3 regions of the Paenibacillus sp. FSL P2-0173 genome follow, and region 3 is predicted to be linked to each of the others. Evidence: a T-box and tRNA genes for the amino acid it is inferred to sense, from the RefSeq annotation. Region 3 holds a T-box; the other regions hold tRNA genes.
The links. The T-box of region 3 lies ahead of argS (arginine--tRNA ligase). A T-box ahead of a tRNA ligase gene usually reads a tRNA of that ligase, here a tRNA-Arg.

Region 1 (10,335 bases), on a different contig from region 3:
GAGCTACGTCAGCCAGTATTCCATGCTCACGCAAAACGATATTTTCGTCAGTCAAAATGAACGGAACCGGATTAGTTGTGTGAGCTGTGAACGGACGTCCCTGCTCATCAATTTCCATATCCGCGTTACCATGGTCAGCAATGATAATAACCACGCCGCCTTTGGCTTTAACCGCATCTACAACACGTCCAACACATTCATCCGTCGTCTCTACCGCCTTAATCGTTGGCTCCAGCATACCGGAGTGTCCAACCATATCCGGATTGGCAAAGTTCAGGATAATCGCATCATGCTTGTCGGCTTCGATTTCCTTAACAGCAGCATCCGCTACTTCATACGCACTCATTTCCGGCTGCAAGTCATATGTAGCCACTTTAGGCGAGTTGATCAAAATACGAGTTTCGCCAGGAAGCTCCACATCACGTCCGCCACTGAAAAAGAAAGTAACGTGCGGATATTTTTCAGTCTCAGCAATACGCAATTGCTTTTTGTTGTTTTGAACCAACACTTCACCAAACGTGTTATCCAGGTTTTTCGGTTCGTAAGCTACAAAGCCTTCAACCGTTTCGCTGAACAACGTCAGGCAAACAAAGTGCAAATCTTTAGGCAATTTCGGGCCACGGTCAAAACCACGGAAGTCCGCGTTTGTAAATACCTGAGACAGTTGAATCGCACGGTCAGGACGGAAATTGAGGAAGATAACAGAGTCATTGCTTTCGACCAGCCCTACAGGACTTCCGTCAGCCTTCACAATAACCGTTGGCTCCACAAATTCGTCGAACACTGATTTTTCATACGATTCTTTCAATGCTTCCATTGGATCTGTGTATTGAGGGCCTTCTCCGTATACGATTGCACGGTAAGATTTCTCCACACGTTCCCAACGTTTGTCGCGGTCCATAGCATAATAGCGTCCTTGTACAGTCGCAATTTTGCCTACGCCCACTTCTTGAATTTTGGCGATCAGTTGCTGCATGAAGCCTACGCCGCTGTCAGGCATAACGTCGCGTCCATCCATGAAAGCATGAATGTACACTTCAGTTAAGCCTTCTTTTTTCGCCAAGTCCAGCATAGCGAACAGATGGCTGATATGGCTATGCACGCCGCCGTCAGACAACAGTCCGTACAGGTGAAGTTTCGTGTTGTTCTTCTTAGCATGTTGCACTGCTTTAACCAGTGTTTCATTGTCGTAGAACTCACCGTCACGAATGGACTTCGAAATACGAGTCAAGTCTTGATATACAATTCGGCCTGCGCCGATGTTCAAGTGACCTACTTCGGAGTTACCCATTTGTCCTTCAGGCAGACCCACTGCTTCGCCAGAAGCCGTCAGCGTTGTATGAGGATACTGTTGTAAATACCGGTCGTAATTCGGTTTGTTGGCCTGCGCAACCGCATTACCTTCTACGGTGTCACGCAATCCGAACCCGTCCATAATAATTAAAGCTACCGGTTTTGGTGCTGTCATCTTACTTCGCCCCCTCAACAAGCGCGATGTACGACGCCGGTTGAAGACTGGCACCGCCCACAAGCGCGCCGTCGATATCGCTTTGACCCAGGTACTCAGTAACATTTTCAGGTTTTACACTGCCACCATACTGAATACGTACAGCATTTGCTGTATTTTCATCATACAGCTCTTTAATCAGACTACGGATATAGGAAATCACTTCATTCGCATCCTGCGAAGTGGAGGATTTGCCTGTTCCGATGGCCCAGATTGGCTCATAAGCAACAACTACTTGTGCAGCCTGATCCTTAGCCAAACCAGCAAAAGCTGCTACAGTTTGCACTTTTACAACCTCTTTGGTTTGTCCAGCTTCACGATCTTCCAGCTTTTCGCCTACACATACGATTGGAGTCAGGTCATGACGGAATGCTGCATGAACCTTTTTGTTCACCGTTTCGTCTGTTTCATTAAAATATTCACGACGCTCGGAGTGTCCGATCACAACGTAGTCTACGCCCAGATCTTTCAGCATTCCACCGCTAATTTCACCTGTAAATGCGCCATCTTCTGCAAAGTGCAGGTTTTGTGCTCCAATTTTAATAGACGTGCCTTTTACTGCTTCAACCAGAGCAGGAAGATTCGTAAATGGTGCGCAAATCACGCTTTCCACTCCTGCAACCTCTGCTTTGCCTTTGATCTCTTCGATGAAAGTTTTAGCTTCTGGTACGGTTTTAAACATCTTCCAGTTACCCGCGATAATCGGTGTTCTCAATGGTTTCAACTCCTAACTATTAGGTGCCCTAAAGCTTTATTCACGCATATTGCGTTTGATTATTTATCGTTCAGTGCAACGACACCCGGAAGTGCTTTGCCTTCCATAAATTCCAGAGATGCGCCGCCGCCAGTGGAGATATGATCCATTTTGTCAGCTAAGTGGAATTTTTCAGCCGCAGCCGCTGAATCACCGCCACCAATGATGGTGTATGCTTCAGTTGTTGCGCAAGCTTCCGCTACTTCACGAGTACCACCAGCGAAAGGTTCGATTTCAAATACACCCATTGGTCCATTCCAAACAACCAATTTGGAGTTTTTGATCACATCTGCATAGATTTTACGTGTTTTCGGTCCGATGTCCACGCCTTCCCAATCTGCAGGAATGCCGTCGATATCCACAATGTTTGTGTTCGCCGTAGCGCTGAAATCGTCAGATACAACAATATCAACCGGAAGGTAGAAGTTTTTGCCGAGTTTCTTCGCTTTTTCGATAAATCCAAGAGCTACGTCCAGTTTGGATTCATCCAGTAGAGATTGACCCACTTCATGACCTTGAGCTTTGAAGAATGTATAAGCCAAACCACCGCCAATGATTACGTTATCTGCAATGTTCAGCAGGTTGTCAATCACGTCGATTTTGTCTTTTACCTTGGAACCGCCGATAATGGCTGTAAAAGGACGATCTGGGTTTGAAAGAGCTTTACCGATTACAGACAATTCTTTCTCCATCAGCAAGCCGGAAACAGCCGGAAGAAGATGCGCGATACCTTCTGTGGAAGCATGAGCACGGTGTGCTGCACCAAATGCGTCATTCACGAAAACGTCGGCCAATTCAGCAAATTGCTTCGCCAATTCAGGATCATTCTTTTCTTCCCCTGCATAGAAACGTACATTTTCAAGCAACAGCACGTCGCCGTTTTGCAGTTCAGCCACTTTCGCTTTAACAGCTTCGCCTACCGATTCGTCCACTTTAACTACTGGTTTTTTCAGCAGCTCAGACAAACGTACGCCAACAGGAGTCAGACGCATGGATTCAACAACCTGACCTTTTGGACGTCCAAAGTGACTCGCCAAAATAACTTTTGCACCTTTTTCAATCAGGTAGTTAATGGTTGGCAAGGTTTCACGAATACGCTTGTCATCCGTAATTTTACCGTCCTCAACCGGAACGTTAAAATCTACACGAACAAACACCCGTTTTCCATTCAGTTCTATATCACGTACGCTCTTTTTGTTCATCTCCATATTCCTCCGCACCCTTATAATTTTACGAATCAGGAATTCAAGGCACATTTGATATATAAAGAGCGGAAACAATAACCTGTTTCCGCTCTATGATGTTGCTCAATAAGACTGTTCTTATTTAGCCAGTTTTGCGAAGTATTCCAACGTGCGGATCAATTGTGCAGTGTAAGACATTTCATTGTCATACCAAGCTACAGTTTTCACCAGTTGTTTGTCGCCAACAGTCAGAACTTTAGTTTGAGTTGCATCAAACAAAGAACCGAAAGTAAGACCTTTGATGTCGGAAGAAACGATTTGATCTTCAGTGTATCCATAAGTTTCAGGATCGGAAGCTTCTTTCATCGCAGCGTTGATTTCTTCAGCAGTTACGTTTTTCTCCAGAACTGTTACCAGCTCAGTCAGGGAACCTGTAGGTACTGGAACACGTTGAGCCGCGCCATCCAATTTACCTTTCAACTCAGGGATAACCAAACCGATTGCTTTAGCAGCACCAGTTGTGTTAGGAATGATGTTTTCAGCTGCTGCACGAGCACGACGGAAGTCTCCTTTAGCATGTGGAGCATCCAAAGTGTTTTGGTCGCCAGTGTAAGCATGAATTGTAGTCATCAAGCCTTCAACGATACCAAATTTATCTTGCAGTGTTTTAGCCATAGGAGCCAGGCAGTTTGTTGTGCAAGAAGCACCGGAGATTACAGTTTCAGTTCCGTCCAGAATTTCATGGTTTACGTTGTAAACGACAGTTTTCATGTCGCCAGTAGCTGGAGCGGAGATAACAACTTTTTTAGCGCCGCCTTTCAAATGTTTCTCAGCAGCTTCTTTAGTTGTGAAGAAACCTGTACATTCCAGAACGATGTCTACACCCAGGTCTCCCCAAGGCAGTTCTTCAGGGTTGCGGTTAGCCAAAACTTTAACTTCTTTACCGTTTACTTTGAAGAAGCCGTCATGTACTTCTACTTGTCCTTGGAAATTACCTTGTGTTGTATCATATTTCAACAAATGTGCCAACATTTTGGAATCTGTCAAGTCATTGATTGCTACTACTTCAATACCTTCCACATTTTGAATCCGGCGGAAAGCAAGGCGTCCAATACGTCCGAAACCGTTAATACCAACTTTAACTGTCATGAGTGAGTTCCTCCCAAAGTTCGTTTAGTTTAGTTTTATATATTCAAGACAGACCCGAAAGCCCGTCAAGACAACATTATTCATAAATCCTATATTAATCATTTAAATAACGACTTACAATCTCAACAGCAGCGCCTTCGTCGGTGACTAGAATGTCCTCTTGCCCGAAACGCAGTACCGCATGAATAGCGGCCGCCTTGTTTTTGCCTCCAGCTACACCTAGCACCGTATCGGTACGCCTAATGTCCTCCAATCGGAGTCCAAGCGTCAGCATTCTGTGAACAACGACGCCATCTTCGTTAAAGTAATAACCAAACGATTCGGCTACCGCTCCTTCACTGCTGATCTGGGCAAAGGTTTCGGGATCAAGTTTACGTCTATGTGCCATCGCTATGGCGTTGCCTATCCCGTGAATGATGATACGACTCTCGCGAATCAGGTTCAATATATCCTGAATGTTCGTATCTTCAAGCAAGGAGTTGTAAGCATGATTGCTGAGCAAATCCGGTACATGGAGCAGACGGTATTGAGCGCCTACCTTGCGCGCCATTGTGGAAGCAATTGTGTTGGCCTGCATTTCCATGCTTTCTCCCAAACCTCCGCGTGCCGGTACAAACCACCCACCCTTAAGTGGGCCATTAGAAGGTAGTGCCAGTTGTTCCGCCACGTCGGCAATCGTCGTGCCACCTGTTACAGCGACCACATCCTCGTCGTCCATAACACTCAGCAACGCTTTTGCTCCAGCGCGCCCCAGCTCCTGCTTTGTTAACGGAGAAGCATCCGAATCCCCTGGAACGACAACCACCTTTCTCAAACCATAGGCTTGACGAATCTGGTCCTCCAATTGGGACAGGCCGAACAAGTTGTTCGCAATCGGCTCCAGCTGTTCCAGCAGATCCAGTCCTGCTTTGCTCACCTTCATGCCTACACTCTCAATCTCAATTAGCCCCTGAGCTTTAAGAAGATCGGTTTCGGCGCGCAACACGCGCTCAGTCATGTTCAGTGAAGCTGCCAGTGTTCTGCGTCCAACAACATCGGACAGCATAATCTGATGCAGGATCGTGTACCTTTTTTTCAAAACATCCATGAGGTCGGGCAGAAGCTGCTTCTGTATTTCTAATATCTTTCGCATGCTTTCCACTCCCGCACACTTCTAAGTTCTGTCTCTAATGCTCTATCTCTAACTGGTCTCAAAACGTCCCGGGATAACTTTTTAAGTCCCACGTATATCTTAACCAATATTTGCTCCATATGCAAGTCTATCTGAACCTATATTTCTCAACCATTTATCTGAATATGCGCATTTAATAAAAGCTTGCAATTCACTGCTGTATATCATATAATCATCTTTGTTTCCAATTAGCTGTTTAATTAGTTAGTTGTTTGCATTGAATCAACTATGCGCCCGTGGTCCAACGGATATGACGTAGGCCTCCGGAGCCTGAGATCGAGGTTCGATTCCTCGCGGGCGCGCCATTTTAAATGAACGCTTAGATGCTTCTATATAATGTTTTAACCAATAAGAGCGCTGAGGGCTCTTTTTTTTAATCATTAGTTTGACTTTCTTTGACTTTTTGTTTGAAATTGTTTATCATGTGGTTAATACGGTAACAGTTTATAAATAAGGGACGTGTAATCGGCATGTCCACCAAATCCACTAACGATATTTAAGGGAGGTTTTTTGACGTGAGCTATGTTCCTATGGTAGTAGAACAAAGTAACCGCGGCGAACGCGCCTATGACATTTATTCCAGACTGTTAAAGGATCGCATTATTTTGTTAGGCTCGGACGTCAATGACGTTGTAGCCAACTCTATAATTGCGCAAATGCTGTTTTTGGCTGCCGAAGATCCTGAAAAAGATATTCACTTGTATATTAACAGCCCTGGCGGTTCCATTACAGCTGGTATGGCCATTTTCGATACGATGCAATACATTAAACCTGACGTATCTACGATTTGCGTAGGTATGGCGGCTTCCATGGGCGCGTTTTTGCTGAATGCAGGCGCCAAAGGTAAACGTTTCGCTTTGCCAAACAGTGAAATTATGATTCACCAACCCCTGGGTGGTGCACAAGGCCAGGCAACGGATATCGAAATCCGCGCACGCCGCATTCTGAAAATGCGTGATAAACTGAACCGCATTCTCGCAGATCGCACAGGCCAACCACTGGAGCGCATTGAAAAAGATACAGACCGTGACTACTTCATGTCTGCTGATGATGCCAAGGAATACGGTATTATTGATAAAGTGCTAACTAGCTCCTCTCCAGAAGGTGTATAAGAGAAGAAATTTACCTCTTTCGATAACTGGTAAATGAAAAAGCTGCTCCGGACTTTCTTATCCGGTAGGCAGCTTTTTTGCTTTATTGTTTTTTAGGTTATAGACAATTGGACTTATTTATTTCTACTATTCATTCTGTCCCGCAAAAGGCTTTCCGCCTTGAGGCAGCAATTGACCGAACGAGTAGGTAAACTCCGGAATTCCATACGCGTATGGCGCATAATCATACAAATCAAACACGATTGTTACTCCACTGTTCGTCACATAAAAATTCTGATCTGCCGCCAGCTCTTTAAATTTGCCGAATCCTTCGCCAGCCTGAAGTGCATCGATTTTTTTCTTCAAATCAGCATTGAGGAACTTTTTGTAGTTCGGATTTGCCTTCAATACGTCAGACAATTGCAGCAGTTTACCATCAGCGAGCGAGAACGTATATCCTTTACGTGCCGTCATGCCATGCGCGCCACCCGTATACGAGTAGTCCTGCATAATCACACTCAGAATACCATCTTTGTTATAGGCAATCACAAAATCATTTCCGAACTCATACGGTCTTTCTGTTGTAGCCTCTCCCTCAGCCATCATCTTTTTGCCTGCTGCCAATATACCTTCTGCATGCTTTTTAAGCACATTGTTAATGGCCTGTTGAGCCTCAGAATTCAGCTGGCTACCGCTGATTTGCGGGTACTTAATTTTGTAGGACACCTTCGCACTACTCGAAGCTGGAAGTGTTTGAGACGCAATTGTAATCGGATTTAGCTGGCTTTTACTCAGCGTTACTGTTTTCTGAGCTGCATTCCATTGAGCATCTATGCCCAGATAGTCTTTCAGCAAACTCATAGGAATATATAGCTTCCCAGCGATCTGTTTGGCATCCATACTACGTGTATTGATTCCATTGACGTTGACGTAGGCATCCGAGGAAGAAGCCATAATGTAAAGTTTATTGTACCCGCTACCTACGGTATATGTCGCTGTTTTCGCATCATAGCTTACTGGAATCCCCAAGCTGTCGCGCAGTGCGGCCACCGGAATCATTGTACTCCCGTTCACTTGCACACCTTTAGCGGGCAACGTTTTACCATTCCATTGGATGGTGATTCCTGGTTGCTGTGTTGTCGCTTGCTGCTGTTTCGTCGATGCTGCCTGGATATAGGAAACGGGAACAGCTGTGACTCCTGCGAAAATCCCTGCCGCCAGCAGTGCTGAACCCCATTTTTTTGCATGCTTACTCATATTAAATATTCCTCCTGTTAATGATCTGTATTGTCTATGTGTGGTAACTACTTTTAATATTATATCTATACCCTATTGTATGTAGTTTACAATCTGTACACTCTCCGATTTCAATATGTACACCTAATAACCCTTAGCTATGACAGACTCATTACAAAAAGGTTTCGGTATACAAAAAAAGCCAGCAAGCCAGCCTGCACATGATGCAGGCCGCTTGTGGCTTCGTTTGATGATCTATATTAGTTCATTTCGTATTGAGCCGACACCTGAACTTTCACTGTTACTTGCCCCGATTGTATCTCTGTCCCGCCACCTGCTACGTCCAAGAGCGATTTTGACATGGCATTTTCACGTTGTGTAAAGATTTGTGCTTCTCCGCCATCTACCGTCACACTCACAAGGACACCTAACCCTCGTTTGGCTGCCTTAGCTACAGCACTGGCTTTAGATTGTGCGCTTCCCAATGCCTTAGTAATGGCTTCTTCTTCATAAGTCGAAGGATTTTCCACGGAAAAACGTACATTATCTACGTTATTGGCTCCGGACTTGGTCGCCTCATCCAACAACTGACCGATTTTATCCAAATCGCGGTATTTGACGGAAAGTGTATGGTTGGCAGTGTAGCCTTTGAGCTTCTGCCCTTCTTTTTCGTTATAGGTGTAGTTAGGCTGTACATAAAACTGGCTGGTCTGAATGTCATCTGCGCTAATGCTCCACTTTTCTTTCAGCAGTTGTGTAACCTTGTTCAATTTTGTAGCATTGGCTTTTTGAGCAGCGGCTGCCGTATTCCCTTCCGATTGTACACCGATAGAGAGATAAGCAATATCGGGCTTCGCCAATACTTCCCCGCTTCCAGTCACATTAATTACACCGTTTACCGTCGAAGCTGTTGACGCAGCATAAGCACGATCTGCCCCCGTCCATAATCCTCCTGCTACTCCCCCTGCCATTAATGCTCCTGCGAGAACTGCCGTGGCTACTGTTTTTGTCCAAAGTCTCATTGAATTCAACCTCTTTCTTGAAAATGTTTGTACCTTCCAGACGGAAAAGACGGAAAAAGGTTGCAGCCAAGCGTACAAATTTCCGAAACAGAGCATGACCACGGGGATTTTAATTATTTATAGTTTGAACTTAATACAGTGTCTATATTCAACAAATCCATCCATAAAACAGTTAACGGAGGAGTTTTCGAAGACTTTTTTCTGGATACAAAAAAAGCCCCAAAGGGGCTTTTCACTAAGAGCATACACCATATTACAAAGCAAATATTTGTTTATTGATTTTCCAGTTCTACCTTACTAACCAAACTTACTAAAGCGTTTACAGCCTGTTCGGCGTCCGCACCTTCAGCACTAATATTGATTTCAGTACCTGTACTGATGGCAAGACTCATAATACCCATGATGCTCTTGGCATTAACCTTTTTGTCTTCTTTTTCCACAAAAATCTCAGATGAATATTTATTCGCTTCCTGTACGAACAACGCAGCAGGTCTGGCGTGCAGTCCTGTTTTCAAGCGTACGACTACCGGATGTTTTGACATGTCAGCTTACCCCCTCATCAAATAAATCTGGACACTACTTACTCCATTTTATTTATCACATTATAACATTAACCCGGGACAGACACTAGAAAAAAAACTAAAAAAACCGGGGCTGAAAGCCCCACGGACATTCTTTTTACGGAATCAGGCCATTTTCGCCCCTGATTTTGTCAGCCATCTCATCAATTTTGCGAAGCCGATGATTTACACCCGATTTACTCACGACCCCTTTGAGCATTTCCCCGACTTCTTTTAAATTCAAATCGGGATGAGCGAGACGAATTTCTGCCACTTCACGCAGTTTATCCGGCAAGGTCTCCAAACCAACTTCCCTCTCCAGCAACTTAATATTCTCAATTTGCCGGACAGCAGCTCCGATCGTCTTGTTCAAATTAGCCGTTTCACAATTGACAATGCGATTTACGGAATTGCGCATATCGCGCATAATGCGTACATCTTCAAATTTGAACAAGGCTTGATGCGCCCCAATGATGCTAAGCAGCTCAATGATCTTCTCGCCTTCCTTGATGTAGAGAATAAAACCTTTTTTTCGCTCAATACAGCGAGCATTTAGATGAAATTCATTCGCAAGATCAACGAGTGCCTGACAATGCTCCTCATACATCGAAGAAATTTCAAGGTGGTAAGACGATCCTTCAGGATTGTTGACAGAGCCACC
Region 2 (10,335 bases), on a different contig from region 3:
GACAAAATACGAACCAATGTGTTCTCATCAAGCGGCTCCAGCGTAGAAATAACCGGCAAACGTCCTACAAACTCCGGAATCAGACCGAATTTCAAAAGATCCTCAGGCAATACCATTGAAGTATATTCGCCTGGTTTCAGATCTTTTTGTTCGCTAGTAGCGTTAAAGCCGATGACCTTTTTACCGATACGGCGTTTAATCATTTGCTCCAAACCATCAAAGGCACCACCGCAAATGAACAGGATATTCGTGGTGTCAATTTGAATGAACTCTTGATGTGGATGCTTGCGACCGCCTTGCGGAGGTACAGAAGCAACCGTGCCTTCCAAAATTTTAAGCAACGCCTGCTGTACACCTTCACCCGATACGTCACGCGTAATGGACGGGTTTTCGGATTTGCGGGCTACTTTATCAATTTCGTCAATGTAGATAATGCCGCGTTCGGCTTTTTCCACATCATAATCGGCAGCTTGAATCAGTTTCAGCAAAATATTTTCAACGTCTTCACCCACATAACCTGCTTCCGTAAGGGAAGTGGCATCTGCGATAGCAAAAGGAACGTTCAAAATTTTAGCCATGGTTTGCGCAAGCAACGTTTTACCCGAACCTGTAGGTCCAAGCATCAAAATGTTACTTTTTTGCAGTTCCACATCATCAATTTTGTTTTGAGTATTAATACGTTTGTAGTGATTATATACCGCTACAGACAACGATTTTTTCGCTTGATCCTGACCAATGACATATTGGTCCAGAATGTCACGGATTTGCATTGGTTTCGGAATGTCTTTCAGATCTACTTCTTCTTCATGACCCAATTCCTCTTCTACAATCTCCGTGCATAACTCAATGCATTCGTCACATATATATACGCCCGGTCCAGCAACAAGCTTGCGAACCTGATCCTGAGATTTACCGCAGAAAGAACATTTCAATTGTCCTTTTTCATCATTAAATTTAAACATAGAGCCACCCCTTTACAGATTAATCGGTTTAGACAGCACCTGGTCAATGATACCGTATGCTTTTGCCTCTTCCGCTTCCATGAAGAAATCCCGGTCAGTATCACGTTCGATTTTTTCGAGGGGCTGACCCGTACGCTCTACATAGATTTGATTCAGCTTAGCACGTGTTTTGATAATCCAGTCCGCATGAATCAGCATATCGGAGGCTTGCCCCTGAATGCCACCGAGCGGCTGATGGATCATGACTTCACTGTTGGTAAGTGCGTATCTCTTGCCTGGTGCACCCGCTGTTAGCAGCAACGAACCCATACTTGCAGCCATGCCTACACAGATCGTCGATACGTCCGGCTTAATGAATTGCATTGTATCATATATACCCATGCCCGCAGTTACAGAACCGCCTGGCGAGTTAATGTACAAATTAATATCCTTCTCTGGATCTTCCGCAGAAAGGAACAATAGCTGTGCAATGACGAGATTGGCGACATCGTCATCAATCGGGCCACTTAGGAAAATAATACGATCCTTAAGCAACCGCGAGTAAATATCGTAAGATCGTTCTCCTCGATTCGTTTGTTCCACAACCATAGGGACGAGACTCATCACGACCAACCTCTTTTCTTTATTAAAATGAACACCTGTATTCATCCGCTTCCTTATGTCCCATTAAAACGGAAGCAGCAAGCATGAAACGTGAACACCTTACAAAATATTTTAACATGTTCAGAGTCTCGTGTCATATTTGCATGCGCTCATATATGCAGTGCGGGCTGTTTAAAGTACACTCTGCCGAGACCTTCTCATATTTAACCATGTTTCGTATGTATGTGCAAATATACGGTAGTGACTTATGTAAAACAAGAAAACACGACTCACAGCACTTTCCATAAACGACTAAAATTTGGGTTACCAAAGGTAAAAATAAGGCACGTAACTTTCACTACGTGCCTTATCCCTATCTAATTGCTACGTTGCAGCTTGTTACAGCATACTCCGTATATTTATCGTCTGAATTATTCAGCAACTTCAACTGGCGCTTCTACTTCTTTGCTGTTTTCCACCAACAAAGCAATTGTTTTGCGCAGTGAAATTTCTTCTTTCAGGTTAGCGAACGAGCCGTTACCTTCCAGAATGCTGCGGATTTCCTCAACTGAACGTTTGTAAGCTTCAGCCATGTTTTTCAGTTCTTCATCAATTTCCGCTTCGGAAACTTCGATGTTTTCTGCTTTAGCCACTTGCTCCAGCACGAGGTTGTTACGTACGCGCTTCTCAGCATCAGCTTTCATTTGCTCTTCCAGGTCTTCCTTGCTTTGACCAGAGAATCCGAGGAACATTTCAAGGTTCATACCTTGGCTACGCAAACGGTTGTCGAAATCGCGAACCATGTTTTGCACTTCGCTCTTCACCATTGCTTCAGGAATGTCGATTGTTGCATTCTCAGCAACTTTCTCCACTACAGCACCCTCACGGGCTGCTTTAGCTTCGTTTTCCTTACGATCCAACAATTGCTTTTTCAAGTCTTCCTTGAATTCAGCCAGTGTGTCAAATTCGCTTACATCTTTAGCAAATTCATCGTCCAGTTCAGGAAGAACTTTGCGTTTCAGTTCGTGAACTTTCACTTTGAATACCGCTTGTTTGCCAGCGAGGTCAGCAGAATGGTAGTTCTCAGGGAACGTTACTTCAACGTCCTTGGAATCGCCAGTGTGCAAACCAACCACTTGCTCTTCAAAACCAGGGATAAATGTGTTAGAGCCCAGTTCCAAAGAATACTTCTCAGCTTGTCCGCCTTCGAACGGCACACCGTCCACGGAACCGTCGAAGTCAATAATAGCTGTATCACCGGATTGAGCAGCATCTTCATCAACGACAACCAATTCAGCATGACGTTGTTGCAGGCGCTCCAGTTCTTGAGCCAATTCTTCGTCGCTTACTTCGAGTTTGCTTACAGGCACTTCTACGCCTTTGTAATCGCCCAAAGTCACTTCAGGTTTAACAGTAACTTTCGCTTTGAACTTGAAAGATTCGCCTTTAGCAAATTGATCAATTTCAACGTCAGGGCTGTCAACCGGGAAGATGTCCGTTTGCTCTACAGCTTGGCTGTAAGCTTCTGGCAACAGGATGTCAATTGCATCCTGGTACAGACTTTCAATACCATAGCGTTTTTCAAAGATAGGACGTGGTACTTTACCTTTACGGAATCCTGGTACACTTACTTGTTTTGCCACTTTATTAAAAGCTTTGTCGAGTGCAGCGGCTACACGATCCGCGTCAACCTCAACTTCAAGAACCCCAAGGTTCTTCTCTATTTTCTCCCAAGTTGCTTTCATTTTATGCTTTCCCCTCCAACAAAATCTTCACTTAGTTTTCATTACAATCAACGCACACAAAATAACCACTATAGTATATCTAACATTACTGTCTTTTTCAAGAGCAGCCCTTTGAATGCTTCACAGGTAAACGTTTCCGGTCATTAAGGAGTGTTCATTCCCGCCGCTACGAATAGTCGCATCGAGCGATACGCCTGCTCAAAACGGAAACGCAACGCATCTGTAATGCCATATATAGCACGGGTTTCTTCCTCATTATTATTTCCGTTCAAACTTTCCGAAACTGTCTGGTGGAGTGCTGCAGCCCAAATATCCGGCATTCCGTCCTCTTCCACCAACATTGATCTATAATCTTTCGTACCGTATACTGCCATCACAAACTGTGACCACAGCTCCTGTGCAAAATAGAATAGTGTAGGCTCGTGCACCTCAGTCTGATCGGCCACCCGTTCCAAAATACGCATAATCGACTCTGGAAAATCACCTGGCTGTAACGGAACCGTTTCAATGTCGATTTCCGCTTGTTCATCACCCCGTCTGATTTCTATCGTCCCTTCCGTTCCGCGTCGTCGCATTGTCTGTAGAACACGGAATTGAAGTAAAGGATGGATTTCCCGTTCCGTAATCCAGCGAAGCAAGGCATCGTCGATTTCTGGGAGTTCCAGATAGGACAACTGCTCCAATGCTAAAATCGTCTGTTCGGATAAGGGTTCATCCATAGCCATCCGCAACAGCTTGTTGCCGTAGCCTGCATCCTGCTCCTGCTTAAAGCGTGCATGACGGCGAGCTAACTCTACTTCACTGACTTCTTCTTCCACAGCGTCCGTTACCGCCCCACTGTCAGCGTACTGTGGAAATGCAGCTTCCAGCCATTGTAATAGAGCGTTCCATTCATCGTACTGCTTCTGCTCCTGTCCCTGACACTGCATTAAAAAACGCAGCATCGCCATCGCCTCTCCGTAACGTTCGTTTTCAAGCATCACAGTAAGTTGAATTTGATAATAGTCCAGTGTCTTCGGAAACAATACAATATTATTTTCTTTTGTCGTCACCTTGGAGTCCTTTATTCAAGGCACCCCCTCTCCTTCGCAAGCTCAAGTATTTGTAGATTATATGAGAAACAGTAGCCGAAGTCCAACCACTCGTCTTACACATATTCACCTGTATTCTAACATACCCTTTTATAAGGCAAAAAAAACTACGTCTACTCAGAATTTATGCTGTATAAAGCTTAAATAAGCGATATATGCAAAATAAGACTTGAATTTCTTTTATCCATATGATATATTAATATTCGCTTGAATTTTATGTCCCAGTAGCTCAGCTGGATAGAGCAACGGCCTTCTAAGCCGTCGGTCGGGGGTTCGAATCCCTCCTGGGACGTCATAACAAGAAGCTTCCATAATGGAGGCTTTTTTTTGTTCTCATGAGATAAACCACGGGGGAACGTCGGGCCATCGGCATCGTTAGCCTATACTTCGCAGTCGACCATAGGAGAGTTCTCTCCTGATATATTACACAAAAAAAAGCTTCCGCAAGGGAGCTTTTTTTCATTATAAATAATGTAGAAAGAGTAGTCTGCCCAACGCTACTTTAGGCGCTAGTTTCAAGTCTCTACTCTTTCAAAAAAACGCAGAAATTGCTATCATCTATCATGTTGCACCATTTTTAAGTAAAGGAGGTAGACTGACTCCCTTGACTACGAATAACCTCCAAAAGTCGCGGGAAATTCATCGTTTTCTTGCCACTTTGCTTTCTATATTAGGTACTGGATTGGGTATGTTTTATCTCGCCATTCCTTCCTATATGATTGGAGGAGCGGCTCTTATCATCACACAGGTAATTCTGATCTATTTTACAATGTTTTCACTCGGATACCTGCTTATTATCTCGGGACCGTTGGCCATTTTTTTTCACATTTTAGGCATTGTTTTTACAGTACGATCTTTTCAAATTCCACACCATGCGGAGAGAGCACCGACAGGTGTATCCTTGCCATCCAAATGGCGCGCTTTACTCAGTCTCGCTTTGGGAGCTACACTTCTACTTCTTGCAGTCACAATGAAATACGTAGATATTATCGAGCCTTTTACACAAACAGGTGAAAATAAACGCAACGGAGCCGCAGAATCAGAGCAATATCTGGAGCAGAAATACGGAGAGGACTTTCAAATTCAAAATATTAGCTATCATAGTATTCCCTTCACTGAATATACCATGGAGGCGATCTCTAATCGTCATCCTTCCGTCCTCTTTAACATGACCAAGCGTCCTTATGATGATGTCCCATTTAGAGAAAATTATCTTAACGCCCTTTGGGAGAGGTAACACGGATAAAATGATCAAAGAATACGACGATTTTAAACTGAATCCCAAAGCGTTCGGCGATCAGTATATTCGTATAATTGTATTCGAGGATCTAACTGACTCAGGATTGCCCTTGGAAAAAGAACGAGTATTACAAACCGCGAAAGTTCTCGAGACAGTGTTGGCCGGAAATAAAGCCTCATTAGATATCGAATACTTCCCTTCGACTATGAATACCAAACGAAACCTTAAGGCAATAGAAATAAACGATTATATGTTTGGTCAGGACCATTTTGATGAAAAGACCTATGAAGTCCAGATAGAAGACATTTATAAACTTATGTCAACAAAGGATATACAAATCACATCGCTTGACCGCGTGAATTAGCAAGGAGATTAATCAAATGAAATTAATATCTTGGAATGTAAATGGCTTAAGAGCCTGTGTGACCAAAGGGTTTTATACTTATCTAAAAGAAACAAATGCCGATATTTTTTGCGTACAGGAAACGAAGCTTCAAGAAGGTCAAATCCTCATGGAGAACATGGAGGAATATACACAATACTGGAATTATGCTGAGAAAAAAGGATATTCCGGCACGGCTATTTTCACCAAAATCAAGCCGCTCTCTGTGCATTATGGACTTGAAGAAAATGAAGAACCGGAGGGCCGAACCATTACTCTGGAATTCGAAAAATTTTATCTCGTCAATGTGTACACACCAAATACCAAACGGGACTTATCCCGACTGCCCTACAGACTGGAATGGGAAGACCGTTTTCGCAGCTACCTGCAACAACTGGATGCTTTGAAGCCTGTCATCGTTTGTGGAGACTTGAACGTAGCTCATCAGGAGATCGACCTCAAAAATGCCAAAGCTAACTACGGAAATGCCGGATTTACGCCTGAGGAACGGGAACGCATGTCACAGCTACTAGACGCCGGATTTATAGATACCTTTAGATACTTTTATCCTGACCGGACGGATGTTTATTCCTGGTGGTCCTACATGCCAAAGGTGAGAGAAAGGAATATCGGCTGGCGGATTGATTACTTCCTCGTCTCGGAGAGACTTCGTCCGCTATTGATGGATGCGAGCATTGATTGTCATATTACAGGCAGTGACCACTGCCCTGTGATATTGGAATTGCAAGATATTTCAGCATAGGCCCCCCCTGCCTGGCACAAGGATTTATGAAGTCTTAAAAAGCCGTCATGCTCTGTTATTACAGCATGACGGCTTTAATTAATGGAGCTATTTCCCCAAATATACCTCGATACGGGAAATCAACCGCTCTCTCACATCTTGCGCCTCTTTTTGATCTAATACAGCCTGGCTTATCGTCTTCTTTTCGCCACTGGCGTAATGCAGTACATACTGGGTCACTATGCATTCCGGTGCATAAGTATCCTTGCGATCCTTATTTAAATAAGTCACCTGGCAGCTTCCGAGAAAACAGAAAGATAGCTCACCTGTAGCTGTGAACAGCCAGCCTGGCAGCTTGGGCTCCAGTCTCAAGGATAGGCCCCTATGATCATAGCCAAACGGTTGCCCGCCGGTCATCATCCATATCCACATATGAATAAATTCTGCCGTAGATCCGCTCAGCCTCGCAATATATCCCGTTCCATGCAAACTTGCATCAGGATTAGCAATACTAGCAATAAAGGAGCTGTTCTCCAGCGTGCTTCTTCCGTAGACCTCTGGGTCCATAAAAGGCGGTAACGCTTTTTTAATGTCTGAAAAAAATTCAGTGTATAGACCCGCCCTTAAGCATTCAAGTAAATATTTATATTCCATATGCATAAATATAGATTCATTTTCCAGCCAACCCGGTGTAAAAGCTCTGGAACGACCGAGTTCGAATGGCTGCCCCGCCAGACTTTCATTCACCTTATACATGCCCAGCTTCCCGTCGTAAAGTCCACTCTGCCTGATTTGCCGATACAGCTTCTGCCCATTTACAATGTCACCAACCACTTTCATAGCCCGGGTCGGTCCCTCCAGAAAATATGGTGTATCCTTACGTTCGAAGGAATGTATGTTTACGAGCTTGTCTTCGCAGTCATCCTCCTGTACCTCGAATTCTCTGGCTTCATAATAAAAGAAGGTTGGGTATATCCCCTCACCGATAAGCAGAGCCTTATCCATCCCCTGTTGGAGCTTACGTTCAGCCTGGCGCAAAAACACCAGCACATCATCAAACGCTAGTGGTGTTTCTACCCCTTCAAATCCAAAACGAACTGTTTCTCGATACGCTTCTCTAGCATCCGAAATTCGTGACCAGAAGCTGTAATCCTTGCTTTCATTCCTGTAATCAGCCTCATCAGAAGCGTGGTAGTATTCCTCCATTGTGAGCCTCAGCTGTTGGATTAACTTAGCAACTTCTCGCGGCAACCGTAGCACAGAATCGCCCGAAAGCTTCACCTGTGCATTTATTAAAAATCTTACGAGTCGCTGTAATTCACACAGTTCACTGAATCCAGAAGCAAACAGCCCCGGAAGTCCGTTCATGGAATCATTCCATCCCGGCTTGCCCGCCTCCATCTCAATTCCCAAGCCCTCCGGGTCCAGCGTGGACAGCTTGATGGCTGCCAATGACAGCAGCTTTTCATATAAATTGGACTTATAAATCTCTCCGCTTCCATGTTCGGTTCGAACCCAATGAACATCGCGATCCCGGGCGTGCAGCTGAGCTTCTTTCTCCTTGCTCTCTACGACCGCCCCGTACTGACGGATACGTCCGTCCTTCATCTGCACGTATTTGTTTCGACGTGGCTGTACCCATGCAGGACTGTCGTAATACATGTACTCTCGGGTCGCGAGCAAGAGTTCCTCTTGTTTGTCTGGATAGATACTTAGATAACTTTCGATGAGATCCATGTTATAAGTCCAATGGTCGATCCAGAAACCTTCACCAAAATCAGCCTCATAGCATTGTTCGGAATGCTTGAGAGCTTCGGTTACAAACGTCTCAACCGTTTGCTTTAGCGCGATGTTGTCATGAATGATATGTTGAATCAGCTCACCCGGGGTGAACGACGATTGGAAAAAAGCACGCAAAGACGAATGATCTGCCACCTCCACCTGTCCTAGCAACGGTTCCAGCTCTCGTATTTGAAAGCTACACCCCTTTACAACAAGCGGATTATAGCCGTCTGGCTGAATCAGGCTCATAAACAAACGGATATTGAAATCTCCTACGCCGGGGTTAAACCACACATCATTTCTCCGGTTCTGGTTTGCATCGCGAAAATTACCATTTCCTTGAGAATAATATCCCGCCTGGAGCTTAAAGAAATTATAGTCCCGTTCCAGATCCCCATGCTTGCGCGAAAATACATGATATACAAATGGTTGCTCGGTGCCGTTATCCAGCAGCAATGGATAACCACCGCGTAACAGGTTATCCAGATAGTTCTGACGGCAGTATTCGTCAAATAACGGAATGGATGTCCGCGTTGCCATTTCATCCGTCAACTCTTCGATCAACGCTTTGGCTTCCTCCGCCTTCCGCTCAATATAAGACATGGTTGCAATTTCCGTAATCCGTTCATTAATAGAGTGAATATCATTCACATGCCCGATGATCGTACAGTGATTGACGGCAGTACCTGCCGCTAGTCGTGCTGTGTAGCCGCTAAACCCACAAGGCACTTTATTCGTCGTCACAGGCTGCTGTGAAACCAAGTCTTCGACGCGTGAATGGATAAAGCGATCCGGGAAGGTCAGTGCCGTATTTTCACCAAATATTACGGACGGATCGACAATTGGACTCAATAGCCTGGTCTTGCCCTCCTCCTCCACAAAGCTGTACATAAAATGTCCCGCTTCAATTTGATGAATCTCACTTGTATCCGCTGTACTTCCACGTACCTTATAGTAAGGAATGCTGTTGTTGAGATTATACACATCCATCCAGCTTTTCAGTGTATGTCCAAGCTCCTTGTATGCCCCATTATCAATACCGAAGGGCAACACGGCAGGCATGCCGTCCAGCACCTCCAGTTCAAGCTCTTGAGCGGAATGATTGACAATCTCCACCTTGCGCACCAAAGCAGCGTAACTTTCATGAGGAAGCGTGAAATATTGCACACGTACCTCAAGACCTGCGTCTGGATTGGAGCTATGTATTTCCAGCATGTGGCGGGATATCAGCATTTTTTGCTGTTCACGCTTCATAGGATGCACAGCCGAAAATGGCTCCACATAGTTCCACTCCCCCTGCATCTTCACCTTTAAAAACGTTCGAAAGCCATGTATCGGCACGAGACTATAGCTGCGGTTGGCCGGGAAAAACTCCATGATTGCTCCATTCTTATCCTCCACACCAAAGCTCGCAATTCCTTGTCCACGATTAACATAATATGCCCACAGAGGAATCCCATGAACCCCAGCAATACCGGGTAGAAAACTGGAAAAGGGCTTGACCTGCGCATAATTCTCAATCACAAAACGTCCTTGATCGTCAAAATAATACTGCTGCATCGTATCCCCCTTTTCTATTTAAAACCCGTTATTCGCCATCACTTGTTTGAACCACAGCGCACTTTGTTTGGGAGTCCGTTCCTGTGTGTCGTAATTGATGTGTATAATACCGAAACGTTTGCTGTATCCCCAGGCCCATTCAAAGTTATCGAGGAACGACCAGACAAAATAGCCCTTAAGCTGACCTCCCTCCCCAATAAAGCGATGGCATGCCTTTAAATGTTCCTCAATGTAATGCTGACGCTCAAT
Region 3 (10,335 bases):
ACAAAGGCATCGCGCATCAAGCAGGTGGCAAGTGACGATACACTGCTCGAATTTGGAACACGGCGTGCGCAGGAAGCAGATGCGGCGATTTGGGGAGCACGAGCAGCTTATGTGGCAGGTTTTGACGCGACTTCTAATATGCTGGCAGGCGAGCACTTTGGAATCCCGACGAAGGGAACACATGCCCATTCATGGGTGCAGACCTTTATGACGGAGCAGGAGGCGTTTGACGTGTATGCGAAGGTTTTACCAGACCAGGTTACACTGTTGGTAGACACCTTTGACACGCTGGAAAGTGGTGTTCCTCATGCGATTCGGACAGCAAAAATGCTGGAGAGTCAGGGCAAGCGTATGAATGCAATCCGTCTGGATAGCGGTGACTTGGCTTATCTATCCATTCAGGCGCGGGAAATGCTCGATGCTGAAGGCTTAGATTACGTACAAATCGTAGCTTCCAATGATTTGGACGAAAATACGATTTTTAACCTGAAAGCCCAAGGGGCACGTATTGATGTATGGGGTGTAGGAACACAGCTTATTACGGCTTCAGATCAACCTTCGCTTGGCGGGGTGTACAAGCTGGTTGAGCGTGAAGTGGATGGCGAAATGTTGCCGACGATTAAGATCTCGGGTAACCCAGAAAAAGTATCCACACCAGGCAAGAAGGATGTATATCGCATTGTGGATAAGAAAAAAGGGAGAGCTGTGGCCGATTATATTTCTTTCCCGGATGAAGAGCGTCCGCGTAATGGTAAGCGCCTGAAGCTGTTTAACCCTTTGCATCCGTATATGAAGAAGTATGTAGAAAATTATGAAGCCGTACCAATGCTTGAGCCTATTTTTATAAATGGACAGAAGGTATATGAGCTTCCTGAGCTGGATGAAATTCGTGCCTACCATACTTCACAGTTGAAACTGTTTTGGCCAGAATATTTGCGGAAGCTGAACCCTGAAATTTATCGTGTAAATCTGAGCGAGAAGGTATGGGAGCTGAAGCAAAAGCTGATCGATAGCTATATGCAGCCCGAAGTTGAAGAAAAAGAATAGTTGGAAGAGGCACCTCATGAATATATGGGGTGCCTTTTTGTGTCGCGGCATGTAGGAAATAGGAGCTTATTTATAAATTTCTCTCATCACATGTCGTAGCTCAGGGACAATAATGCGTTCCATTGCCAAACGAACGGCTCCACGTGAGCCAGGCATAGAAAATACAGCTGTCTGGCCCACAGTGCCAGCTACAGCCCGGCTTAAGATAGCTGCTGAACCAATGTCCTCAGCAAAGCTTAAATAACGGAAGATTTCTCCAAAGCCAGGTAGTTCCTTATCCAGTAGAGAGGAGACGGCTTCATATGTAGTATCACGTGGAGAAATACCGGTACCGCCTGTCAAAAGTACAGCCTCGATTTCATCCTGTGCCGCTGCTTCGGATACTAACTGCTGAATACCTTCGTAGTCATCTTTGACGATGACATATCGAACAACCTTATATCCATTGGTTTCTAGTAGATCCATGAGCAGTCGTCCCCCAGTATCTGTTTCCACGGTGCGGGTGTCCGAGACAGTCACGACCATGCAATTAACCTGTTGCGGGGATTCCTGTCGATGCTCCTCTACAGAAGACATATTCATTGAAATGCTCACTCCTTGATCGGTGGTTAGACATACACTTTTTACAATAGAGCAATGACTGAGTGTATGCAAGTCAGAAACAGGGGCTAAAAATCCATGTGATTAATATCCTTGCACTTGCACACTGGAATATAGTACACTTCCTTACATAAGTCGGGATTACTTTGTTTTTATTTTATTGAAAGCGCGCACATCAAATGATTAATCTCAAGGGTCAGCGGGTAATAGTACAGCAGGGTCAACAACTGGGAGGTAATGTAATATGAATCATTCATACCAACAATGCGTGGATGCTTGCCTGGAATGTATGAACGCTTGCAATGTATGTTACGTAGCGAGTTTGAAGGAATATGATTTAGCTATGCTGCGTGAATGTATTCGAGTGAGTAGGGAATGTGCAGAAATATGCGGATTTGCTGCTCAAATGCTGCAGCGTGGAACGGATTTTGCCGAGCAAATCTGTGAGCTGTGCGCCAAGGCCTGTGAGGTATGTGCTGCTGAATGCAGCAAGCATTCCCATGATCATTGCAAGCATTGTGCCGAAGCCTGCCGTCGTTGCGTTCAGGCGTGCCGCCAATTGGTGGCAGTGTAATTACATATATGGAACTAGTGCCTGAAGAGGAAATAATAGGTTGCTTTCTACTGAATAGGTTTGTATAATGATTGGAATTAACGTCATGGAACGGGAGAGTAGCAGCGGAGCCGTATCATTACAGCGAGCCGGAAGAGGTGAAAGCCGGTATGAGGTCCGATGTGAAGCGCACCCGGGAGACGGTTGATCCAACGAGCAGAATTTCTAGTAGATCAGCTCGGCAGACACCGTTATTAGTCATTGGAGTGAAATCGCGATTTGTGTAAGTTAGCTTTAGCTGCACAACCGATTTACGAAGAGTGGTACCGCGGGGATATTGAAGTTCTCGTCTCTTGAATTATTTCAAGAGGCGGGGGCTTTTTTTGTTAGATTCTATAAAAAGAAGGAGAGAGATCATGTTGATGAGGATTGCTGCTCAAGCGATATTGGCCCATACGGGCTTGGAGGAGAAAGAAATTTTATCTTTATTTGAGGTGCCTCCGCAGCCTGAATGGGGAGATGTGGCGTTTCCCTGTTTTGTGCTGGCCAAAAAGTTTCGAAAGTCTCCACAGCACATTGCACTGGAATTGGCGGAGCTAGTGAATCATGAAGAAGGTTTAACTGCTTCAGCATCGGGTGCCTATGTAAATATAACATTGGATCGATCTGTTCATATTCCACTTATGCTTGCTGAATTGAGCAAGGCCGATTTCCTCAGGCCCAATATCGGGCACGGACAGCGGGTAGTTATTGATATGTCCTCGCCCAATATTGCCAAACCGTTTGGTATCGGTCATCTTCGCTCTACTGTTATCGGTGCTGCCTTGTATCGTATTCTTGGTGAAACCGGATATGTTCCAATTAGTGTGAATCATCTTGGGGATTGGGGAACACAGTTTGGCAAGCAAATTGCGGCCTATAAAAGATGGGGAAATGAGGAGCAGCTACAACATGATCCGATTGGTGAATCGCTGAAGCTATATGTTCGTTTTCATCAGGAGGCCGAGCATAATCCGACTTTGGAGGATGAAGGCCGCGAGTGGTTCCGACGTTTGGAGCATGGGGATGCTGAGGCTCAACAACTATGGGAGTTTTTTGTTGAAGTTAGTCTGGGTGAATTTGATCGTATGTACCAGCGTCTGAACATTACATTTGACCATGTGCTGGGAGAAAGTTTTTACAATGATAAGATGCAGGCAGTTGTTGCTCAATTAAGAGCAAAAGGATTGCTGGAGGAAAGTGATGGTGCGCTCGTGGTTCGTCTGGAAGACGAGGAACTGCCTCCATGTCTTATTCTAAAAAAGGATGGGACCACCATTTATCCGACACGTGATCTGGCAACAGCGATTTATCGTCATGAAGTGATGAAGGCTGATCGGTTGCTGTACGTCGTTGGTGGAGAACAGAAGTTGCATTTTCAGCAGGTGTTTGCGGTGCTGAAGCATGCAGGGGAGGCTTGGGCGGAGCAATGTGAGCATGTGCCGTTTGAATTAATGCGGTTTGCGGGTAAGAAAATGTCCACAAGACGCGGAAAAGTTGTCAAACTGGAGGAGGTGCTGGATGAAGCTATAGCGCGTGCTCAAGCCATCATTACTCAGAAGAACCCCGATTTGCAGGAACAACAGGCAGTAGCTGAGGACGTTGGTATCGGGGCGATTATTTTTGGTGATTTAAAAAACAACCGGCTGAATGAAGTGGATTTTTCGTTGGAGGAGGCGTTGACCTTTGAAGGCGAGACCGGGCCTTATGTGCAGTATACTCATGCGCGCATACGCAGCCTTCTGGAGAAAGCTCACGCTCGCGTCGATGTTGATAATACCAATTCTAGCGACAACGCCCTTGTCCAAGATAGCCATTCTCGTGATTTGAATGACGTATCGGATGGAATGTTGGGTGACACAGGTTGGGCGCTGCTTAAGCAGTTGGATCGCTATCACGGACAACTGATACGTGCGGTTCGCCAACTGGAGCCTTCGGTAATTGCGAGATTTGCATTGGATACGGCCCAGGCGTTTAACCGTTTTTACGCCAAGGAAAGGATTGTCGATGGTGGACAGTGGCGTATTCAGTTGGCGGAACAAACTGCCGATATTCTGGCATGCGCGCTGCAACTTCTTGGTCTGAAAGCACCGAATCGGATGTAAGCAAAGCGAACAAAGGGGAGCGAGTTTTTGCTGGCGGGATGACTGCTACCCAGACCTGGATCTTCCAAAGGAATACTGTAAAAAAATAAATCGGTTACAGGCACTTTTGGGTATGTATAAAGATTGTGAGCAGAAAAGAGTTAGACGGGTACACTAAACGCAGGTATTCCACTGTTTTGCAACCAATTTGTGCATATTTGAAACATTTGATGCTTTTATTGCGTCGGTAAGTGTAGAAGCAAAGTAAACATGGAGGTGTATCTCATGAAAAAGAACAAAAGCGTGACAGCTGCCCTGCTTGTCATCTGCTCATTGGCAGTAGCTACGTCGGCCTCTGCTTTTCGTGATATAAAGGGAGCTGAACAGGAGAAGATCGTAAACTCACTTCAGGACAAAGGAATTATTCAAGGAATAACCAAGGATAAATTTGCACCGGATCAAACGCTCACGTATGCACAAGGAGTACACTTGGTTGTTCGTGCAATGGATCTTCAGGTAATGCCTGATTTCACAACGGGTTCCTTTGCAAACATTCCGGCTTCTGCATGGTATGCCCAGTCCTATCGGATTGCAGCCCAACACCAAATCCCTTTGTCACCAGATATTGATCCAAGCACCCGTATGACAAGAGAACAATTTGCGAATATTCTGTATAAAGCAGTGAGTGCAACGGGTGAATATCCAACTGTCCGTATGTTAATTAATGTAGCGGATGGCAAAAAACTAGACCAGGAATCAAATGCAGCCGTTCAATTCCTGCTATTGACCAAAATTGCAAAATTGGACGAACAGAGCAACTTTAACCCGGATCGTAAAGTAACGCGGATGGAGGCAGCAGAAATGGTCTATAACGCATCCGAATTTGTACAAAGTCATAAAACGGTTGAAGCTACTCCTGAAAATCCGGCTGAGCCTGTAGATCCGGTTCAACAAAATAACATTAGTATGAGTATAGAAAAGGCAAATGACGAGCAGAACAAAGTGACAATCACCCGTCTGCAGGCACCTAATCCAGGTTACGGCATTGAAGTGGATCACATCGACTACGTAGATGATACGAATGCAGTAATTTACTACAAGCTGACTAGTCCAAAGCCAGGGGAAATGAATATTCAGGTCATTACGGATACCCACACAAGCACATTGGTAGACAGCAAGTATAAGGTTACGCTTAAAGCAGTAGATGGAACAGTGCTTCCGCCCACAGGAACAGGCACGTCTGTAGCTAAATAAAATTACGAGCCCTATGTTATAGATATAAATAAAACCAGCGAGCCTCCAATTTGTAGGGGAGACTTGCTGGTTTTTTTCATACCAAATGTTAATCGTTAGCCCTAAGCAATAGGGCTATTCAAGCTTTAAATGCTGACTTTGCTTGCAAGTAGGTCATCTTGCGCAGCATGTGCAGAGGATGAAGCCGAATCTGTTGCAACTGTTCCCGACTGGAGCTGATACATTTGGAAGTAACGACCGCCTTGAGCCATAAGTTCGTCATGGCTGCCCCGTTCAACAATTTCACCCCGATGAAGCACCAAAATTTGGTCCGCACTGCGAATGGTGGACAAACGGTGAGCAATGATAAAGGTCGTACGTCCCTTCTTGAGTACCTCAAGAGCGGATTGGATGAGCGCTTCCGTTTCGGTGTCAATATTGGCAGTAGCTTCATCCAGAATTAAAATTGCGGGATCAAAGGCTAGTGCACGAGCGAAGGAAATAAGCTGGCGTTGCCCGGCTGATAAAGTGCTACCTTTTTCAATAACAGGCTCATCGAATCCTTGCGGCAAATGGGCCAGCAATTTGTCGGCTCCAACGTCATGCAGCGCTTTATTCACCTGTTCTCTCGTGATTCGGCTGTCTTCGAGACTGACATTAGAGGCTACCGTACCTGTAAACAAATATGGATCTTGAAGAACAATACCCATATGATGGCGAAGCCATTGCTTAGGGATGTCTTTGACAGATGTTCCGTCAATGGTGATCGTTCCTTTTTGCGGATCATAGAACCGGAATAGCAGGTTAATAATCGAACTTTTGCCTGATCCGGTATGTCCGACAAGGGCAACTGTTTGCCCGGGCTGTGCAGTAAAGGAAATATGTTTAAGTACATCATCCTTTTTGTAGGCAAAGGAAACGTCGTTAAACTCTACCTGGCCTTTGTAGCGTGGCATCGTGCCGTCCGTCACCGGCTCTCCAGTTTCGTCCATCAACTCAAATACGCGTCCTGAGGATACGATGGAAGTATCCAGTACGGCGAGTTGGTTGACCATACCCGTCATAGGTTGGAACAGTCGACCCAGCACATCGACGAAGGCATACAATACGCCTAGTGAAACAGCACTACCTGTAGTTCCGAGCGCCTCAGATCCGAAATACCACAACACGACGGCAAAGGCGAGATTTCTCAACACGTTGACTAAATTGTGCGAGGTGAAGGCGTTCAAATTCAGCATTTTATTCTGATGCTTCATATAATCATCATTCAGTTCTTCAAACTCTTGCTGCGTTTGTTTCTGGTGGCGGAATACGCGAATGATGGACATCCCTTGAATCGATTCATTGATAATCGCATTAATTTCACTGAGTCTGGACCGAATGATCGTATTATAGCGGGTGGCGACCTTGCGATACAATACAATCCACAAGATCAGTAACGGTACAATAAACAGAGAGATAAGACCCAGTCTGAAGTCCAGTAAAAAGAGTGCAACATATACTCCTGCCATCGTTACAATCCCTGAAGTGAAATTTGAGAGCACAGCCACAAACAAATCTTTGACTGCCTCAGTGTCATTCGTAACACGGGATACGACTTTGCCTGCGGGCAAGTTATCAAAAAAGTAAACTGGCAACCGCTGGATGTGCGCGTAGAGATCAAGCCGAAGCTTTTGAATGACCTTGTTCGCCGAGGATTGCAGCCAGTATGTTTTGCCGAATTCAGCAAAAATGGAAATAATCAGGAAGAAGCAATACCAGCCAATCAGCTGAAAGATACCGGGCATTTCCGGTTTGTAAAAGCTATACAGTTCATCAGCTGTCAGAGCCTTAGCTTCATAGCGAAAGGTGTCGGAGCCGCGTGTCACAGTCAGCGTTCCGTTCGTAAAGGAGCGGTTACCGTCAGCCACTTTAACCGAGCCATCGATAAATACGAAAGAGTTCCCAACTTGTAAAATCCTCGCTTCGCGACCTTTGGTCTCCCCGGACTCAAAGCGATCTTCACGCTTAAAGTGGGTTCCAGCATAGCTTACAGTTCCGTCCACACTAGTTGTTTCATAAAATGGTTTTTCAATAGCGAGCATATGGTCGTCAATCATCGTTTTGGCGATGAAGGGACCAGCGAGCTCGGCGGCTACTCCGATAGCCAAAGCGATGAGAGCGGCAATAAAGCCTGCTTTGCTCGTCAGCGCGTACTGGAATAGCCTTTTGCCGATATTAGGTTTCATTAGGATACCTCCCCTGAGGTCAGATCAGATTCCACTTGTTGCCGTTCATACTGTTGTCGGTACCATCCGTCAGCCTGAAGCAGCTCGCTGTGGGTCCCTTCCTCAATAATGCGTCCTTGCTCCAGCACGACGATCCGGTCTGCATGTTCTACAGCAGAGAGGCGGTGGGTGGAGATCAAGGTTGTTTTACCCGAGCGCTTACGTCGGATATTGTCAATAATCCTTGCTTCCGTCCGGGCATCTACTGCAGATAGTGCATCGTCGAGCAATAGAATATCCGGATCACCGATAAAGGCGCGTGCCAGCGAAACACGCTGCTTCTGGCCGCCGGACAGGGCGATACCTTTTTCTCCGACCAGTGTATCCAGCCCATCAGACAAGGTACCTAAATCCTGGTCGAAGGCAGCTGTACGGATAGCTTCCATAATGTCGTCATCATCTGCACGAGGTTTCCCGAACTGAATGTTCTCGCGCACCGATTTAGAAAACAAAATTTGCTCTTGCGGCACGTAGCCGATCCAGCTGTGTAGTTGTTCTACTGCAATGTCCTCCAAACGTATGCCGGAGATTAAAATATCACCGCTACCCGTCGGATATTCATGCAGTAGCTGTTTGAGCAGAGTGGATTTCCCGCTGCCGGTTCTACCAACGACGCCTAGCGTTTCTCCGCGTTTGAGCTCCAGACTCACATGTGACAGATTGTCAATAGTAGAAGTAGGGTAACGGAAGGTAACGTCTTTCATCCTGATGGATTCGAGGCGGTCCACTGGAACAGGTTGAGCTGCATCCTGAACGTCTGGCTGGACATCGAGAGTTTCATTGACCCGGTCCAGGGAAGCGCTACCGCGCTGCATAATGTTAATCAGCTCTCCAATGGCAAACATCGGCCAAATCATCATTCCTAGATACATATTAAAGGAGACCAATTCGCCTAGCGTGATATCGTTATGAAATACCAGATAAATACCATAACCGAGTCCAATGACATAGCTAAGTCCTACACATAAACGAATCGTTGGTTCAAAGAGAGCATCCATCCGAGCGACAGCCAGATTTTTACGAAATACATCGTCGGTAATATCAGCAAAACGCTTTTCGTCCATTCGCTCTTGCACATAGGCGCGAATGACTCGGATGCCTGCTACGGATTCCAACACCTGATCGTTCATATCACCAAATGCATCTTGTGCCAGTGTGTAACGCTCGTGAACGGCTTTACCGTAAATGCTCATAGCCAGTGCAATAAAAGGTAGGGGCAGGATAGCTGCCAGTGTCAACTTCCAACTGATTAGGGTACCCATGGCAACTAATACAACGCTCAGATAGACCGTAGAGTCTGTCAGTGTCAGCATGCCGAAGCCCGCTGTACTTGCTACGGAGCGAAGGTCGTTCGTAGCACGAGCCATCAGATCACCAGTACGATTACGTTCAAAAAATGGAGGGGTCATCCGCAGTAGATGATTCATAAAGCGTGTGCGCAGTAAGCGCTCCACCAGATTGGCACCACCAAACAGCTTGTGCATCCATATGTACGTAATGTAGTAGATGACGGCTAGAATGCCTATGATGTACAAAATATAACGCCAAAGTGAGGACCAGGAAATCGAACCGCGCACAATCTCATCAATGGCACTACCTAGTAGCCGAGGTGGAGCAAGCTCCAGCACACCAACGGCTATCAGCAAAAACAATCCAATGGAGTATCGGCTTCGTTCTCTTTTAAAAAACCAGCTTAAATTTTTAAGTACCGAAAACAAGAGGAATCCCATCCTTTCATGACAAGTTCTTTCGAGAGTTGTGTACCATTTTGAAGAAACAACAGCGACTTGCTACCACAAATATGATCCGGCAACAGGCGCAAAAAAGGCATACCGTCCGCAGACGATATGCCCTAAATCTCAATATCATATGGCGCGCAGGTATTTTCAGCACACTCACCACTGAAAAACTGCTCAAACGCAGGCAGCCACTCGTATTAAACCATACAACGTGAATGGCCCAATTCTGAAGGATGCGACAGGGGAGATGCTCCGGTATGAAGTTGTTGTGTTTGTAGATGTGGGTAAAATGCAATAGGAAATTTTAGCACCGGTAACACTCCTTTCTTCCTCAAAATGGGTTCATTCTAACATGAGTAATCGTTCGAATTGGTAATAAATTTCAAAATGGATCTCGTATGGTTGAATCTTAACACCCTTTTTTGCGAATTGTCAAACCTTTTTCAAAAAAATGTATATGACTTGTCCAAGAACCTCGCTGGGTTGGGACGGTTGGTGGTCATTCTAAAAGATGCTATGATATAGTTGGCAGACGTCATTGTACAAGGAGATGAGCATAACGTATGAGCATACAGGTAACTGAACCTGCGGCACAGTGGTACATTAAGGAGCTTAGTTTGAATCGTGGAGATTCGATCCGTTTTTTTGTTCGCTATAGCTCTGGCGGCGGGTTGCATCCAGGCTTTTCTCTGGGAATTGCCGTAGAGCCTCCGCAGCACCCCGTATTACAGCATGAAGCGGCTGGCATTACGTTTTATATGGAGGACCAGGAT

Region 1: it has a tRNA-Arg gene. The T-box ahead of argS (arginine--tRNA ligase) is inferred to sense a tRNA for this amino acid. The anticodon was not compared.
Region 2: it has a tRNA-Arg gene. The T-box ahead of argS (arginine--tRNA ligase) is inferred to sense a tRNA for this amino acid. The anticodon was not compared.

Annotation. Positions count from the first base shown of each region.
Region 1 is NZ_JBBOYK010000005.1:22,146-32,480, reverse strand. Features, by position in the region: gene gpmI (2,3-bisphosphoglycerate-independent phosphoglycerate mutase) at 1-1,468, opposite strand, end outside; gene tpiA (triose-phosphate isomerase) at 1,470-2,222, opposite strand; gene MKX30_RS23300 (phosphoglycerate kinase) at 2,282-3,463, opposite strand; gene gap (type I glyceraldehyde-3-phosphate dehydrogenase) at 3,584-4,594, opposite strand; gene MKX30_RS23290 (sugar-binding transcriptional regulator) at 4,689-5,726, opposite strand; tRNA gene MKX30_RS23285 (tRNA-Arg) at 5,996-6,070, shown strand; gene clpP (ATP-dependent Clp endopeptidase proteolytic subunit ClpP) at 6,281-6,877, shown strand; gene MKX30_RS23275 (PdaC/SigV domain-containing protein) at 7,004-8,113, opposite strand; gene MKX30_RS23270 (SIMPL domain-containing protein) at 8,353-9,114, opposite strand; gene MKX30_RS23265 (HPr family phosphocarrier protein) at 9,387-9,656, opposite strand; gene whiA (DNA-binding protein WhiA) at 9,793-10,335, opposite strand, start outside.
Region 2 is NZ_JBBOYK010000001.1:1,885,875-1,896,209, forward strand. Features, by position in the region: gene clpX (ATP-dependent protease ATP-binding subunit ClpX) at 1-962, opposite strand, end outside; gene clpP (ATP-dependent Clp endopeptidase proteolytic subunit ClpP) at 975-1,565, opposite strand; gene tig (trigger factor) at 1,976-3,289, opposite strand; gene MKX30_RS08320 (hypothetical protein) at 3,433-4,341, opposite strand; tRNA gene MKX30_RS08325 (tRNA-Arg) at 4,599-4,672, shown strand; gene MKX30_RS08330 (hypothetical protein) at 4,985-5,617, shown strand; gene MKX30_RS08335 (hypothetical protein) at 5,628-5,984, shown strand; gene MKX30_RS08340 (exodeoxyribonuclease III) at 6,001-6,765, shown strand; gene MKX30_RS08345 (cellobiose phosphorylase) at 6,853-10,086, opposite strand; gene MKX30_RS08350 (GH1 family beta-glucosidase) at 10,105-10,335, opposite strand, start outside.
Region 3 is NZ_JBBOYK010000002.1:210,774-221,108, reverse strand. Features, by position in the region: gene MKX30_RS11205 (nicotinate phosphoribosyltransferase) at 1-1,047, shown strand, start outside; gene MKX30_RS11200 (MogA/MoaB family molybdenum cofactor biosynthesis protein) at 1,114-1,629, opposite strand; gene MKX30_RS11195 (four-helix bundle copper-binding protein) at 1,892-2,221, shown strand; T-box leader at 2,299-2,557, shown strand; gene argS (arginine--tRNA ligase) at 2,617-4,344, shown strand; gene MKX30_RS11185 (S-layer homology domain-containing protein) at 4,609-5,577, shown strand; gene MKX30_RS11180 (ABC transporter ATP-binding protein) at 5,703-7,784, opposite strand; gene MKX30_RS11175 (ABC transporter ATP-binding protein) at 7,784-9,541, opposite strand; gene MKX30_RS11170 (hypothetical protein) at 9,592-9,777, shown strand; gene MKX30_RS11165 (HesB/YadR/YfhF family protein) at 10,126-10,335, shown strand, end outside.